DNA from 3 places in the Streptomyces sp. NPDC050509 genome. Region 1 is predicted to be linked to each of the others. Evidence: riboswitches for the same ligand, from Rfam matches in the RefSeq annotation. Region 1 holds a riboswitch; each other region holds the start of a gene.

Evidence for each region. A riboswitch is a leader RNA that binds a small molecule or an ion and turns the genes downstream of it on or off. The one in region 1 is predicted to bind thiamine pyrophosphate.
Region 2: it holds a riboswitch for thiamine pyrophosphate, as region 1 does, so the genes downstream of both, thiC (phosphomethylpyrimidine synthase ThiC) here and thiO (glycine oxidase ThiO) in region 1, are expected to answer to the same signal.
Region 3: it holds a riboswitch for thiamine pyrophosphate, as region 1 does, so the genes downstream of both, ACIBJC_RS34445 (thiamine ABC transporter substrate binding subunit) here and thiO (glycine oxidase ThiO) in region 1, are expected to answer to the same signal.

What each region holds. Positions count from the first base shown of each region.
Region 1 is NZ_JBITHL010000008.1:371,505-377,014, forward strand. Features, by position in the region: gene ACIBJC_RS24375 (deoxyribonuclease IV) at 1-391, opposite strand, end outside; gene pknB (Stk1 family PASTA domain-containing Ser/Thr kinase) at 398-2,341, opposite strand; gene ACIBJC_RS24385 (thiazole synthase) at 2,473-3,267, opposite strand; gene thiS (sulfur carrier protein ThiS) at 3,273-3,473, opposite strand; gene thiO (glycine oxidase ThiO) at 3,485-4,741, opposite strand; TPP riboswitch at 4,739-4,852, opposite strand; gene ACIBJC_RS24400 (NAD(P)/FAD-dependent oxidoreductase) at 4,947-5,510, shown strand, end outside.
Region 2 is NZ_JBITHL010000009.1:77,952-83,461, forward strand. Features, by position in the region: gene ACIBJC_RS25290 (hypothetical protein) at 1-141, shown strand, start outside; gene thiC (phosphomethylpyrimidine synthase ThiC) at 381-2,231, opposite strand; TPP riboswitch at 2,224-2,368, opposite strand; gene ACIBJC_RS25300 (YibE/F family protein) at 2,449-3,864, shown strand; gene ACIBJC_RS25305 (SsgA family sporulation/cell division regulator) at 3,922-4,356, opposite strand; gene ACIBJC_RS25310 (IclR family transcriptional regulator) at 4,460-5,230, opposite strand; gene ACIBJC_RS25315 (DUF5326 family protein) at 5,372-5,510, opposite strand, start outside.
Region 3 is NZ_JBITHL010000016.1:80,052-85,561, forward strand. Features, by position in the region: gene tsf (translation elongation factor Ts) at 1-130, shown strand, start outside; gene pyrH (UMP kinase) at 310-1,074, shown strand; gene frr (ribosome recycling factor) at 1,202-1,759, shown strand; gene ACIBJC_RS34435 (phosphatidate cytidylyltransferase) at 1,759-2,826, shown strand; gene rlmN (23S rRNA (adenine(2503)-C(2))-methyltransferase RlmN) at 3,023-4,129, shown strand; TPP riboswitch at 4,169-4,294, shown strand; gene ACIBJC_RS34445 (thiamine ABC transporter substrate binding subunit) at 4,385-5,509, shown strand.

The sequences.
Region 1 (5,510 bases):
GCAGCATCCGCTCCCGTACCTGCGCGAGCGCCACCTCGCGCGGCCGGCCGCCGGTCGCGGACCCGGTGTGCACGACCACGCCCAGCGCGCCGATCTCCCGACCGCGCCGCAGGCTGTGGCGCAGCGACTCCACGGACTTCTCTGCGGTCGCCTCCGTGTGCGAGCCGAAGTTGATCAGATACGGGGCGTGCACGTACGCGGGCATCTCCGCCGCCTCGCACGCGGCGCGGAACTGCTCGTCCTGCGCCGGATTCCCGGCGGGCGTCGCCCAGCCGCGCGGATTGGCCGCGAAGACCTGGACGGTCTCCGCGCCCAGCTCGCGCGCGTACGCCAGACCGGTCGTGGCGAGCCCGCCGGCCACGGGGACATGGCCGCCGACAGGGTTGCGCATCTTTTTCTAGAGTCCCTTGGTCTTGATGGTGATCGTGGAGCCCTCAGGGGCCTGTTCGCCGCCGGCGACGGACTGCTCGCCCACCGTGTCCCCCAGGAACGGGAAGTTCCGCTCGACCTTGACCTCGAAGCCCGCGTCCTCCAGCGCCTTCCTCGCGTCGACGGTCTTCTGCCCGGTCACATCCGGTACGGAGACCATCCGCGGGCCCTTGGAGACGGTCAGCGTGACCGTGTCGCCCTGGGCGAGGCGGGCCCCCTCCGCCGCGGACTGCCGGGCGATGGTGCCCGCGTCCTGCGGTGCGTTCACCCGCTCGGGGGCGATCCTCACCGTGAGCCCCGCGTTCTCCAGCTCGGAGGTGGCGTCGTCCACGGACTCGCCGGTCACATCGGGCATGTCGATCGGGGCACCCTTGCTGACCAGCAGCGCGACCCCTGAATCGGGCCGTACGTCCGCGCCCGCCTCGGGCGTGGAGCTGATGACCGCGCCCCGCGCGACATCCTCGTCGAACTTCCGCGTGACGAGCCCGGAGGCCAGTCCGGCCTTCTTCAGCGCGGACCGCGCCTCGGCCAGCGACGTGCCGGCCAGCTCGGGCACCTGGACGATCTTCGGGCCACGGGAGATGACCAGCGTCACGGGACCGCTGCCCCGGACCCGGGAGCGGGGCTCAGGATCCGTGCCCATGACCGTGCCCCGGTCGAAGGAGTCGCTGAAGTCCCGGGCAACCTTCGCGTCGATCCCCTCGTCGCCGAGCCGCTTGCGCGCTTCCTTCTCCGTCTGCCCGAGCAGCGAGGGCACCCGGGTGAACTGGCCGGAGTTGATGTACCAGACGCCCGACCCCACCCCGAGGACCAGCAGCACAGCGACGATCGCCGCGAGCACGCCCCGCGACGGCATGCCACGGAGCCCACCGGCCCCGCCGCGCGTCCGGCCGGGCGGCGCCGCGGAGTCAGAGGGCGGCATCTCCAGCCTGCTCGTGTGCCGGACGGGCTCGTCGTCCGGCTCCTCGACGGGCCGGATCCGGGGGATCACCGCCGTACGCCCGTCGGAGCCCGCGCCGTCCTCCGCCTCGGGCCTGGCCTGCGGCGGTACGGCGTCGAGCTGTGCGTCGGTGAGCGCCGCGCGGGCCGCCCGGGTCAGCGCCAGCAGCGCGACCGCGTCGAGCGGACGCTCCTCGGGGTCGCGCGCGGTGGCCGCGGCGACCAGCCGGTCCAGCTCGGGCGCGAGCCCGGGAACGGCGGCGGACGGGGCCGGTACGTCCTCGTTGAGATGGCGGTAGAGGACCTGCGCCGGGGTGTCCCCTGAGTGCGGCTTGGCGCCGGTCAGCATCTCGTGCAGGACGACCCCGCACGCGTACACGTCGACCCGGGTGTCCGACGTGCCGTGCTCGATCTGCTCCGGCGCGAGGTACGAGACCGTGCCGAGGACGGTCCCGGTGGTGTTGGTCACATCGCCGACGCCCCTGACGAGCCCGAAGTCGGCGACCTTGACCCGGCCGTCGTCCCCTATCAGCACGTTCTCCGGCTTCATGTCCCGGTGGACGAACCCGGCCCGGTGCGCGGCGCCGAGCGCGGCCAGCACGGGCTCCAGGATGTCCAGCGCGGCCCGCGGGCGCAGCGCCCCGCGCTGCCGTACGACATCGCGCAGGGTGCACCCCGCGACGTACTCCATCGCCAGGTAGACGTACGCGCCCTCCGCGCCCTGGTCGAAGACCGCGACCACATTGGGGTGCGCCAGCCGCGCCACCGACTTGGCCTCACGGATGAAACGCTCCACGAAGGAGACGTCCGCCGCGAGCGCCGGATGCATCACCTTGAGCGCCAGGACCCGGTCGAGCCGGGTGTCCACGGCCCGGTAGACCGTGGCCATGCCGCCGACCGCGATCCGCGCGTCGACGCGGTAGCGGCCGTCGAGCACCTGCCCGACGATGGGGTCCTGAAGGGTCGTATCCACGCTGGTGAGTCTACGAGTCGCCACCGACACCCCCGTAGGCCCGGGTCGGACCGGACACACGACTGAAGCCGAGCTGTGACAGGCCCAGAGGAGGCCCGTACCGGGTCGGCCGCCCCGCTGTGACGTCCCGGTCAGAAGGCGGGCCGCTCCGGGTCGAGCGCCGCCACCCCGTCCAGCGGCGAGGACGCCTCCGCGAAGTGGCGCCGGGGGATCCGGCCCGCACGCCGCGCCAGCCGGCCCGCCGTCACCGCGTGCCGCATCGCCTCGGCCATCAGCACCGGCTCCTGGGCGCGGGTGACCGCGGACGCCAGCATCACCGCCGCGCACCCCAGCTCCATCGCGAGCGCCGCGTCCGACGCGGTGCCCGCGCCCGCGTCCAGGATCACCGGGACCCGGGCGCGCTCCACGATGAGCTGGAAGTTGTGCGGGTTGCGGATGCCCAGCCCGGAGCCGATGGGCGAGCCCAGCGGCATGATCGCCGCGCACCCCACGTCCTCCAGTTTCGCCGCGAGGACCGGGTCGTCGTTGGTGTACGGCAGGACCGTGAACCCGTCGTCCACCAGCGTCTCCGCGGCGTCCAGCAGCTCGACAGGGTCGGGCAGCAGGGTGCGTTCGTCGGCGACGACCTCCAGCTTGATCCACTCCGTGCCGAGCGCCTCGCGGGCGAGCCGGGCGGTGAGGACGGCCTCACCGGCGGTGAAACAGCCAGCCGTGTTGGGCAGCGGACGGATGCCCAGCGTCTTCAGCACGGAGAGCACGGAGCCCTGCACGGTGGGGTCGAGACGGCGCATCGCGACCGTGGTGAGTTCGGTGCCGGAGGCGATCAGTGAACGTTCGAGGACATCGAGGCTGGGCGCCCCGCCCGTCCCCATGATCAGCCGGGAGGCGAAGGTGGTGGAGCCGATGGTGAGAAGGTCGTCGGCCATGTCCGTCAGCCTCCCTGGACCGCGGTGAGGACTTCCACCCGGTCGCCGTCGTTGAGCGCGGTGCCGGACCAGCGGGTACGCGGGACCACCGTCTCGTTGACGGCGGCGGCCACCCCGGAGCGCGCCGGAGTGAGGGTCGCGACGACGGTGTCGAGCGTGGTCGCGGGGGCGAACTCGCGTGGCTCGCCGTTGACGGACACGTACATCACGGCGGTGTTCATACGGGCTGCTCCAGGGAGGCGGACGGGGAACCGGTCGCGGTAGGGGAGCCGGACGCGGCGGGGGAGAAGCGCAACGGGGTGAAGGGCGCGGCCTCGGGCGGCAGTTCACCGGTCGTCAGGACGGTCGCCAGCACCTCACCGGTGACCGGCGTCAGCAGCACCCCGTTGCGGTAGTGGCCGGTGGCCAGCGAGAGCCCCGGCAGCACGGTCGGCCCCAGCAGCGGCGCGTTGTCCGGCGAGCAGGGGCGCAGCCCCGCGCGGGTCTCGGTCAGCGGCAGCTCGGTGATGCCGGGCACCAGCTCGTGCGCGTCGCGCAGCAGCTCGTACACCCCGCCCGCCGTGACCGTCGTGTCCCAGCCCAGCTCCTCGCTGGTCGCGCCGACGACCAGCTCACCGTTCTCGCGCGGCACGAGATAGACCTGGGAGCCGCGCACCACGGCCCGTACCGTCCGGGACAGGAAGGGCGCGTAAGGGCGGGGCACCGCCAGCCGCAGCACCTGCCCCTTGACGGGCCGTACGGGCGGCACGGCCTCAGGGGGCACGCCCGCCAGCCCGCCGCTGAGGCTGCCGCCCGCCAGCACCACCCGGTCCGCGCCGAGCACGCCGCCGTCGGCCAGGACGGCGCCTGCGGCCCGGTCCCGTACGACGGAGAGCCGCCGCGCCCAGGAGCGGTGGAAGACCACCCCGGCCCGTTCGCAGGCCGTCAGGAGCGCCGCCGCGAGCCGCCGCGGATCGATCTGGTGGTCGCCGTCGACCCGCAGACCACCGCGTACGCCCGGCGCGAGCATCGGCTCCAGGCGCCGGCATTCGCGCCCCGTGAGCCACTCGGACGTCAGCCCCGAGCGCACCTGGAGGGCGTGCAGCTCACGGAGCTGGGCGCGGTCGTCGGAGTCCAGGGCCACGGCGAGCGTGCCGCACGCGCGGTAGCCGGTGTCCCGGCCGCTCGCCTCCTCCAGCTCCGCGACGAACGCGGGATAGCGCTCGGCGGAGGCGAGGTTGAGGCCGAGCAGGGTCTGCTCGCCGTGGTGGAGTTCGGTGACGGCGGCGAGCATGCCCGCCGCGACGCGCGCCGCGCCGCCGCCCGGATCGGGGTCGGCGACAGCGGTCCGCAGCCCGCGCTGCGCCGCCCGCCAGGCGGTGACCAGACCGATGATCCCGCCCCCGACGACGAGGACGTCGTACCCCGTGGAGGCGGACGCCCCCTGTGTTCCGTGGGGCGGTTGTTCCAGAGGTGATCGCTGGGATGACTGCATGGGCGTCCAGCCCCTCCCTTCGCCGGCATGACCCGGATCAGGTTCGTACGGTCGGAGGCCGCTCCAGCCTCCCTCTCAGCCCGGTGCGTCCGGACTCCCGCGAGGTAGTGTCGACGGAAAGCCTAACGCGCGGTCCGCCGCCCGGTAAGGGAGTGTCGGCCGTGGCCCGTTCACGAGGCGGACACCGCCTCTCTAAGGTGGCCGGGTGAGCGAACTGACGCAGGGACTCGGGCGGGACGGGCGGACGGACGAGCCCGGAGTGGTCGTCGTCGGCGCGGGCATGGCGGGCGTACAGACCGCCGTGGCCCTGCGCGAGAAGGGGTACGACGGCCGGATCACCCTGATCGGCGAGGAACCGCACCCGCCCTACGACCGGCCCCCGCTCTCCAAGGCCGTCCTGCTCGGCCAGGCCGAAGGCTCGGCCTTCGACATCGACTTCGCGGCCCTCTCCGTAGACCTCAGGGTGGGCCTGAAAGCCACCGGGCTGCGGCCGTCCGCCCGGGAGATCGACACCACCGCCGGGCCCGTCCCGTACGACGTGCTGGTCATCGCCACCGGCGCCGAGGCCGCCGTACTGCCCGGCACGGAGGGCATGCCCGCTGTCCATCCGCTGCGCACCCTCGACGACGCCGAGCGGCTGCGCCCCGTGCTGGAGCGGCGGCAGCGGGTCGTCGTCGTGGGCGCCGGGTGGATCGGCGCGGAGTTCACCACCGCCGCCCGCGAGGCCGGGTGCGCCGTGACGGTCGTGGAGGCGGCCGACCGGCCGCTC
Region 2 (5,510 bases), on a different contig from region 1:
GCAGCACTCAAGGAGGCCGGTTTCACCCTGCCCTCCCTGCGAGGCGGCTTTCCCGTCAACAACCTCGGCTACGTCGAACTCGGGGGAGCCGGAGCTGACTTGACCGGCCGCCTCGTCGTGTGGATCAGAGCACGCGTATGAGCATCATGGTCACGCGCCGGATGACCTTACGCGTCTATCGGGTACGTGCCGACGGCAGCAGGATCACAGAACTCTCGATGACCACGATTCGCGCCAAGGACAAGCTCGATCCGTTGACAGGCTCAGCCTGGCCACCATGCACGTGCGCACGTTGTAGGGCTGCTGCCCGAAACGCCGGGTAGCGCCTTCCAGGGAAACGAGTGCCCCGGCCCATCGGACCGGGGCACTCCCATGTCGAGTCAGTCGGCCAAGGGGAGGTACACGCGGTTGCCACTCGCCGCGAACTCCTTGGACTTCTCCAGCATCCCTGCCTCCACTTCCTCGGCCGAAGCAGAAGTTGCCAGGTCAGGAGCGAATTGCTCTGTGATGCTTCTACTGATTTTCATCGAGCAGAACTTGGGGCCGCACATCGAGCAGAAGTGCGCCGTCTTCGCCGGCTCCGCCGGCAGCGTCTCGTCATGGAACTCCCGTGCCGTGTCCGGGTCGAGCGCCAGATTGAACTGGTCCTCCCAGCGGAACTCGAACCGGGCGTCCGACAGCGCGTCGTCCCACTCCTGCGCCCCTGGATGCCCCTTGGCGAGATCCGCCGCGTGAGCCGCGATCTTGTACGTGATGACGCCCGTCTTCACGTCGTCGCGGTCAGGCAGGCCGAGATGTTCCTTGGGCGTGACGTAGCAGAGCATCGCCGTACCCCACCAGGCGATCATCGCCGCGCCGATCCCGGAGGTGATGTGGTCGTACGCCGGGGCCACATCGGTGGTCAGCGGGCCGAGGGTGTAGAACGGCGCCTCCTCGCAGATCTCCTGCTGGAGGTCGATGTTCTCCTTGATCTTGTGCATCGGGACATGGCCCGGGCCCTCGATCATCGTCTGTACGTGGTGGCTCTTGGCGATCGAGTTCAGCTCGCCCAGCGTGCGCAACTCGGCGAACTGCGCCTCGTCGTTGGCGTCCGCGATGGAGCCCGGCCGCAGCCCGTCGCCGAGGGAGTACGTCACGTCGTACGCGGCGAGGATGTCGCACAGCTCGTCGAAGTTCTCGTACAGGAACGACTCCTTGTGGTGCGCGAGGCACCAGGCGGCCATGATCGAGCCGCCGCGCGAGACGATGCCGGTCTTGCGGCGGGCCGTGAGCGGCACGTACCGCAGCAGGACACCGGCGTGGACCGTCATGTAGTCGACGCCCTGCTCGGCCTGTTCGATCACCGTGTCCTTGTAGATCTCCCAGGTCAGCTCCTCGGCCTTGCCGTCGACCTTTTCGAGCGCCTGGTAGAGCGGCACGGTGCCGATGGGCACGGGCGAGTTGCGCAGCACCCACTCGCGGGTGGTGTGGATGTTGCGGCCGGTGGAGAGGTCCATGACCGTGTCCGCGCCCCAGCGGGTCGCCCACGTCATCTTCTCCACCTCCTCCTCGATGGAGGAGGTGACCGCGGAGTTGCCGATGTTGGCGTTGACCTTCACCAGGAACCGCTTGCCGATGATCATCGGCTCGATCTCCGGGTGGTTGACATTGGCCGGCAGTACGGCGCGGCCTGCGGCGATCTCCTCGCGGACGACCTCCGGGGAGACGTTCTCCCGGATCGCGACGTACTCCATCTCCGGAGTGATCTCCCCCCGGCGGGCGTACGCGAGCTGGGTGACCGCCCGGCCCGGGCGGCCCCGGCGCGGCTGGCGTGGCCGCCCGGGGAAGACCGCGTCGAGCCCCCGCAGATCGGTCGTTCCGCTCCGGAGCAGTCCCCCGCGTGGGGAGGTGTGCTTGAGCCCGTCGTCCTCGGGGCGGGGCGGCCGGCCCGCGTACTCCTCGGTGTCGCCGCGGCCGATGATCCAGTTCTCCCGCAGCGGCGCGAGACCGCGGCGTACGTCGGTGTCGACGGTGGGGTCGGTGTACGGCCCCGAGGTGTCGTACAGCGTGACATCCGTGCCGTTGGTGAGGTGGACCTGGCGGACCGGCACCCGGAGATCGGGGCGGGAGCCCTCGATGTATCCCTTGTGCCAGCCGATGGACCGTCCGCCCGCGGTCCCGCCCGAGGGGGCCGGGTCCGCGCTGGTGTCCTCCGAGCCGGAGGCAGGCGTGTGTGCGTCCTGAATGGTCATGAGACCTACTCCCTACGCCGGCATTACCCGGTAACAGGTTCAGCGGTCGGCGCAGCGCAGGTGTCCGGGGAACCGTCCCCGGGACTACACGTCAGCGCCCTCTCAGCCCGGTGCTCCGAGCTCCCGCGTGTGCAAAGGTGCCTCCACGCTAGCGTCATATCGGGCGCGCTGAACAGAGGGCCCCACGCTTGCTCCACCTTCTTGCGATGATCGGTCGGTGACCCCACCCACCCAGTCTCACGAATCGCACGGCCACTCGCACAGTCATGGCCCCGCCGTGCCGGTCTCCCGGCACCTCCGCAAGGTGATCGCGGCGGTGCTGATTCCGTTCGCGGCCGCCGTGGTGGTCGGACTCGCCGTGCTCTGGCCGGGCGGTGCGCCCGCGCACGAGCGGACCGGTGTGGGTTTCGACCGGCAGACCTTCGAGGGCCAGGTGGTCCAGCTCGAACGGGTCGCCTGCAAGGACGTGAACGCCTCCCAGGTCCCGTCGACCGGTGACACCTCGACGCCCCAGGGCCGCGAGGCGGTGCAGGAAGAGACCGGCGAGTGCAAGAAGGCAACGGTCGAGCTGAAGAGCGGCAAGGAGAAGGGTCACACCTTCATCGAGATCGTCCAGCCGGACGCGCCGCGGCAGTTTCACGTGAAACAGGGCGTTGTGGTCGCCTATGCGCCGGACGCTCCCCGGGATCTCCAGTACTCGGTGTCCGATGTGGACCGCCAGTTCCCGTTGACGCTGCTGGCCGGGATCTTCGCGATCGCGGTGATCGTGGTGGGGCGGATGCGGGGGGTCATGGCGCTGGTCGCGCTCGTGGTCTCGTTCGCGATCCTGACGCTGTTCATCCTGCCGGCGATCCTCCAGGGCTCGAATCCGCTGGTGGTGGCGGTGGTGGGGGCGAGCGCGATCATGCTGGTGGCGCTGTATCTGTGCCACGGCCTGACGGCCCGTACCTCGGTGGCGGTGCTCGGCACTCTGATCTCGCTGCTGCTGATCGGCCTGCTGGGGTCGCTCTTCATCGGCTGGGCGAGCCTGACCGGTAACACCGATGACAACACGGGGCTGATCCACGGCCTCTACCCGGAGATCGACATGAGCGGCCTCCTGCTGGCCGGGGTGATCATCGGTTCGCTCGGTGTGCTTGACGATGTGACCGTGACGCAGACCTCGGCGGTGTGGGAGCTGCGCCAGGCCGACCCGACGATGGGGCCGCGGGCGCTGTACCGGGCGGGGATCCGGATCGGCCGGGACCACATCGCGTCGGTGGTCAATACGCTCGTGCTGGCTTACGCGGGTGCCGCGCTGCCGCTGCTGCTGCTCTTCTCGATCGCGCAGTCGAGCGTGGGGACGGTCGCCAACAGTGAGCTGGTGGCGGAGGAGATCGTACGGACGCTGGTGGGGTCGATCGGTCTGGTCGCGTCGGTGCCGGTGACGACGGCGCTGGCGGCGCTGGTGGTCTCCGCCGACCGGTCCGCCCCGGAGAGCCCTGCGGCCCTGTCCTCGCCGCCTGCCCCGGACGCGCCGGGGGCGGGCCCCGGGGCCGAGGCGGGCTGGGAGCCCCAGGAGGCCCCGGGGGTCCTGGTACCGACCCCGCCGGTGCGCGGACCGGGCGGCCGGGGCCGCCGCCGCAAGAAGTAGGCCGGGAGGAGCCGCCCGGGACACCAGAATCACCCGGACGGCCCTCTCCACGGACTGTCAGCCGGCGTTCTCCTCGGCGAGGATGCGGCCCAGCTCCTCCTCAAGGCTGCCTTCGAAGTCACTGAGCGTGCGCTCCTGGCCCAGCGGGACCAACCGGTCCGTACGGTCCAGGAAGGCCACCAGCGGCGCGGCACTGACACGGAAGAGCGCGTGGTCGTCGCCGACCTGGAGCCGCATATGGACGTCCGAGAGGTCCTCGGGCGTCGTCGGCGAGATGTGCACGTCACCGTCCCCGCTGGGTGTGTTGATGCCGTCAAGGAGCAGTTCGCGACCGAAAGTCCAGGTCACAGGCGCATCGCCGGGCAGATGGAATGTCATCCGAACCGCGTAGGGATCAGCCACCTTGTAGTGGAGTTCCACCGGGATACGGAACGACAGCTCCTCGGAGACGAGGAAGCTCATCAGGACCTCGGCCTGGACCGACTCGCGCATCGTTGTACTCCGGAGTAGATGGAACAGTGGCTGGGAATGATCCCCGTTGACCCTCTTGACGCCATCGTCCTGTAAGCGCTAGCAGATCACAAGGAGTAATTTTTCAGATACTGATAGAGAGGATTTGCGAGGTCAGCAGGGATCCGATCTCTCTGCGTAACCGTTCGACCGCCGGAAGCAGTCGTTCCTGTTGACAGACCGGTATAGAAATGGCCACGGCAGCGGCCGTGGAACCGACCGTGACGGGTACGGCGGCACAGACCGTGCCGAGCCGGTACTCCTGCCGGGAGACGACCGGCTCCATCCGCCCCAGCGAGGCGAGGCGCTCCAGCAGGGTGCTCCGGTCCGTCACCGAGTACGGCGTGAGCGGGCGGACGGGGTAGCGGTCCAGATGGTCGCGGCGGGACGCTTCGTCGAGCTGGCTCAGCAGACACTGGCCGATCGCGTGGGCATGGGCCGTCGCGCGGAAGTCGGCCCGTGCGACGACCGCGGGGCACGCGGGGCTGTCGGCCACGGAGACGAGGTCCATCTCGCCCTCGTCGTAGACCGCGAAGTACACGGGGACACCCATCGCGTCACGGAGCCGGGCGAGGACCTCGGTGAGGGTGGAGCGGCGGCTGCGGACGGCTCCGGCGTGCACCAGCCGCTGGGCGGCGTCCCCGAGGACGAAGACGCCCCTCTCGCGGCGGAGATAGCCCTCGTAGGTGAGGGTGCGCAGCAGGTGATAGGCCGTGGGAAGAGCGAGCCCCGTCTCGCGGGCGAGCTGCTTCGCGGTGGCCCCATCAGGATGGGACCCCACCGATTCCAGCAACCGCAGCGCCCGCCGCACCGAGCCGATCAGCGTGGGAGCCGCGGCGGATGTAGCTGTGACCAAAGATCACCCCCAGGCGTGCGGACGGGCCGGAGCCCGCCGGGTGCGGCAGAGGTGAGTCACTTTAGGGGCAGGTCACAGCCGGGGTTGGTTTCCCCTTCACCTTTCCCCCTGGCGGGCTAACAGACCTATGGACTGACAGCCCTACCAGTCACCCCGCGAGGACGACGAGGACGCCGTGAACTTCCGCACGACGTAGATCAGTCCGCCGACGAGGGCGACGAATATCAGTACCTTGAACAGCACGCCGATCACGAACGCGAGCAGGCTCATGATCAGTCCG
Region 3 (5,510 bases), on a different contig from region 1:
CGGCTTCTTCAAGGAGAACGTCGTTCTGGAGCAGGCTTTCGCGAAGGACAACAAGAAGTCCGTTCAGAAGATCCTGGACGAGGCCGGTGTCACCCTGACGCGCTTCTCGCGCATCAAGGTCGGCGTCTGAGTCCGTACGCGATCAACCAAAGACCCCGATAGGGTCGGAGGCAGTCGCTCGCGTGTGCCTGACGGCATTACTTCGTAGGCGGCCGGGCGACCGCAGATCTGACGAGGAGGCCATTGCCGCACAGGGAACCGCAAGGACCCCGGCAATGGCCTTCTTCGTATGTGCACGAGGAGATCTCCATGGAACAGGCCGACAAGAGCGCCGAGAAGAGCGCCGACGGTGCGAAGCGCCGCTTCATGCTGAAGCTGTCCGGTGAGGCGTTCGCCGGCGGAGGGGCGCTCGGAGTCGATCCCGACGTCGTACACGCCATCGCCCGCGAGATCGCCGCCGTCGTCCGCGACGGCGCCCAGATCGCGGTCGTCCTCGGCGGCGGCAACTTCTTCCGCGGCGCCGAACTCCAGCAGCGCGGCATGGACCGGGCACGCTCCGACTACATGGGCATGCTCGGCACGGTCATGAACTGTCTGGCCCTCCAGGACTTCCTGGAGAAGGAAGGCATCGACTCCCGCGTCCAGACGGCCATCACCATGGGCCAGGTCGCGGAGCCGTACATCCCGCTGCGGGCCGTACGGCACCTGGAGAAGGGCCGCGTCGTCATCTTCGGCGCAGGTATGGGCATGCCGTACTTCTCCACCGACACCACCGCCGCCCAGCGCGCCCTGGAGATCGACGCCCAGGCGCTGTTGATGGGCAAGAACGGCGTGGACGGGGTGTACGACTCCGACCCCAAGACCAACCCCGACGCGGTCAAGTTCGACGCGCTCGAATACAGCGAGGTCATCGCCGGCGATCTGCGCGTCGCCGACATGACCGCGATCACGCTGTGCCAGGACAACCGGCTGCCGATCCTTGTCTTCGAATTGCTGAAGGAAGGCAATATCGCGCGTGCGGTCAAGGGTGAGAAGATCGGCACGCTCGTGAGCGACCAGGGCACCCGGAACTGACCCCGGGCTGCCCCGTACGGGGATGGACAAAGCCCTGCCGGTCGGACACCGTGCAGGACAGGACGCGACGCAGGTTCCGCCGGCCGGCAAGCATGCCGGGCCCACTCAAGACACGCAGGAGCAAGTGGTGATCGAAGAGACCCTCCTCGAGGCCGAGGAGAAGATGGAGAAGGCCGTCCTGGTCGCCAAAGACGACTTCGCCGCGATCCGCACCGGGCGTGCGCATCCGGCGATGTTCAACAAGATCGTGGCGGACTACTACGGTGCGCTCACCCCGATCAACCAGCTCGCCTCGTTCGCCGTACCCGAGGCGCGGATGGCCGTGGTGACCCCGTTCGACAAGAGCGCGCTGCGCAACATCGAGCAGGCCATCCGGGACTCCGACCTCGGCGTCAACCCGAGCAACGACGGCAACATCATCCGGGTGGTGTTCCCGGAGCTGACCCAGGACCGCCGCAAGGAGTTCATCAAGGTCGCCAAGACCAAGGCCGAGGACTCCAAGATCTCGATCCGCGCCGTACGCCGCAAGGCCAAGGAGACCATCGACAAGCTGGTCAAGGACGGAGAGGTCGGCGAGGACGAGGGACGCCGCGCCGAGAAGGAGCTCGACGACACCACCGCGAAGTACGTCGCGCAGGTGGACGAGCTGCTCAAGCACAAGGAAGCCGAGCTGCTCGAAGTCTGATGAACGACTCTTCCCGGGGGGCCTTGCCGACAGCCGGTTACTGGGGACCGACCGACCAGGGGGCTGCCCCGGCGGGTCCCGCATACGATGAGCATTCCGCACAGCAGACTCGGCCCATGCCCATCGTGCCCGACGAACCCGCGAACGGCGGGGACCAGAACGACGACCGGGGGGCTGCTCGGCCGGGCGGCCCCCTGTTCCGCGACGAGACTCCGCAGGAGCCCATGGCCGTCCCTCCGCCGCCCCCGCCGAAGAAGCGGGCCGGCCGTGATCTGCGCGCGGCCATAGGAGTCGGTGTCGGGCTCGGCGCGGTGGTCGCCGCGTCGCTCTTCATCGTCAAGGCCGTGTTCATCGGTGTCATAGCGGTCGCCGTGGTCGTGGGGTTGTGGGAGCTGACCTCGCGGCTCGACGAGAAGAAGGGCATCAAGGCACCGCTCGTGCCGCTGGCCGTGGGCGGCGCCGCGATGGTCGTCGCCGGGTACGCGCGCGGCGCGGAGGGCGCCTGGGTCGCGATGGCCCTCACCGCGCTCGCCGTGCTGATCTGGCGCATGACGGAGCCGCCTGAGGGCTACCTCAAGGACGTCACCGCAGGGGTCTTCGCCGCGTTCTACGTGCCGTTCCTGGCGACCTTCGTCGCGATGATGCTCACGGCGGGGGACGGTTCGCAGCGTGTGCTGATGTTCCTCGTGCTGACCGTCGTCAGCGACACCGGCGCGTACGCCGTCGGCTGGCGCTTCGGTACGCACAAGCTCGCGCCGCGCATCAGCCCTGGCAAGACCTGGGAGGGGCTCGGCGGCGCCGTCGCCTTCGCGATGGTGGCCGGCGCGCTCCTGATGGAGTTCCTGATCGATGGTGGTGCCTGGTGGCAGGGGCTGCTGATCGGCCTGGCCGTCGCGGCCAGCGCCACGCTCGGCGACCTCGGCGAGTCCATGATCAAGCGTGACCTCGGGATCAAGGACATGGGGACGCTGCTGCCGGGGCACGGCGGGATCATGGACCGGCTCGACTCGCTGCTGCCCACGGCGCCGGTGGTCTGGCTGCTGCTGGTGCTCTTCGTGGGGTCCTGAACGTCCGGACCGCCGTGACGGTTCCGGCGGTTCTGACGGGCAAAGGCGCTGCCAGTCCCCGCTCGGGATCCGTGCGGAGACGGTGCGTGCTTGAGAGGAGGGGGTACGCCGCCCACGGGGCGGCGTACCCCCTCTCCCATGGTGCCGATGTACGGGGAACGGGCCACGCGGCGTCGTCTGCGACACTGGACGGACCATGCCTGCACCCGGAGAACTCACTTTCGTCGCGCCCCGCGGAGCCAAGAAGCCCCCGCGGCATCTCGCCGACCTCACCCCCGCCGAGCGCCGCGAGGCCGTCGCCGCCATCGGGGAGAAGGCGTTCCGCGCCAAGCAACTGTCGCAGCACTACTTCGCGCGCTACGCGCACGATCCCGAGCAGTGGACCGACATCCCGGCCGCCGCGCGGCAGAAACTCGCGACGGAACTGCTGCCCGAGCTGATGTCGGTGGTACGGCACATCTCGTGCGACGACGACACGACCCGTAAGACGCTCTGGCGGCTGCACGACGGCACGCTCGTCGAGTCCGTACTGATGCGCTATCCCGACCGGGTCACCATGTGCATCTCGTCGCAGGCGGGCTGTGGGATGAACTGCCCCTTCTGCGCGACCGGACAGGCTGGCCTGGACCGCAATCTGTCCACGGCGGAGATCGTCCACCAGATCGTCGACGGGATGCGCGCACTGCGCGACGGCGAGGTCCCCGGTGGCCCCGCGCGGCTGTCCAACATCGTCTTCATGGGCATGGGCGAGCCCCTCGCCAACTACAAGCGCGTTGTCGGCGCGATCCGCCGGCTCACCGACCCCGAGCCGGACGGTCTTGGCATCTCGCAGCGCGGGATCACCGTCTCCACGGTCGGACTGGTGCCCGCGATGCTGCGCTTCGCCGACGAGGGCTTCAAGTGCCGGCTCGCGGTCTCCCTGCACGCCCCCGACGACGAGCTGCGCGACACCCTCGTTCCGGTCAATACGCGCTGGAAGGTACGGGAGGTGCTGGACGCCGCGTGGGAGTACGCGGAGAAGTCCGGCCGCCGGATCTCCATCGAGTACGCCCTGATCCGCGACATCAACGACCAGGCATGGCGTGGCGACCGGCTGGGCCGGCTCCTTAAGGGCAAACGGGTCCACGTCAACCTGATCCCGCTCAACCCGACGCCGGGCTCGAAGTGGACGGCGTCGCGCCCGGAGGACGAGAAGAAGTTCGTCGAGGCGATTGCGGCGCACGGCGTGCCGGTGACCGTACGGGACACGCGGGGCCAGGAGATCGACGGGGCGTGCGGACAGTTGGCCGCCACGGAGCGCTAGGCGGGCCTGGGGGTAACCTTGGCTCGAAACGCATTGCATATTTTCCGACAGGGGAGCGCCACAGCGCTGAGAGTGCGGCACATGTCCGTGAGAGCGGGCAGCGGTCGCAGACCCTCTGAACCTTGCCCAGGTCATTCTGGGTAGGAAGTTCGGACATCACTCAAGCTGTTGCGCCCTGTCCGGGCTCGGTCCGTACCTACGGTCGGCCCCCGGACAGGGCCGCGTCTTCTCCTGGACATCCCAGGAGGAAAATCAGTGAGCACCATCCGTACCCGTACCGGCGTCAGAAACGCGGCGTACGCCGCGCTCGCGGCGACTCTCGGTGTCGCGACCCTCGCCGCCTGTGGCGGCTCCGACGGCTCCGCGTCGTCCGGCGACGGGGGGAGCGGTGGCACGAAGTCCAAGACCGTCACCCTCGTCAGCCACGACTCGTTCAACGCGTCCCCCGCGGTGCTGAAAGAGTTCACCAAGGAGACCGGCTACACCGTCAAGGTGCTGAAGAGCGGCGATGCCGGCGAAGCGCTCAACAAGGAGATCCTGACCAAGGGATCGCCCCAGGGCGACGTCTTCTTCGGCGTCGACAACACCCTGCTCTCCCGTGCCCTCGACAACGGCCTGTTCACGCCGTACGAGGCGAAGGGCCTGGGCCGGGTCGACGCGAGCGCGCGGCTCGACAAGGAGAAGCATCGGGTCACCCCGATCGATAACGGCGATATTTGCATTAACTACGACAAGAAGTACTTCGCGGACAAGAAGCTTGCGCCACCGCAGTCCTTCGACGACCTGATCAAGCCCCAGTACAAGAACCTCCTCGTCACCGAGAACGCCGCGACCTCCTCGCCCGGCCTCGGCTTCCTCCTGGGCACCGTCGCGCGCTACGGGGACGACGGCTGGCAGGACTACTGGAAGAAGCTCAAGGCCAACGGCGTCCAGGTCGTCGACGGCTGGGAGCAGGCGTACAACGAGAGCTTCTCCGGTTCTGCGGGTGGCAAGAAGGCCAAGGGCGACCGGCCGCTGGTCGTCTCGTACGCCTCCAGCCCGCCTGTCGAGGTGCTGTACGCGAAGCCGCAGCCCCAGCAGGCCCCGACAGGGGTCTCCACGGGTACGTGCTTCCGGCAGACCGAGTTCGCGGGGCTGCTCGACGGCGCGAAGAATGCGGCGGGTGGCAAGGCCCTGCTGGACTTCCTGATCAGTGAGAAATTCCAGGCGGACATGCCGCTGAACATGTTCGTCAACCCGGTGGTCAAGGGCGTCGCGCTGCCCGAGTTGTTCACGAAGTTCGGCGCGACCGTCGACCGGCCCGAGACCGTGGCACCTGACCGTATCGCCGCCAACCGTGAGCAGTGGATCCAGTCGTGGTCCTCACTCGTAGTGAAGTAAC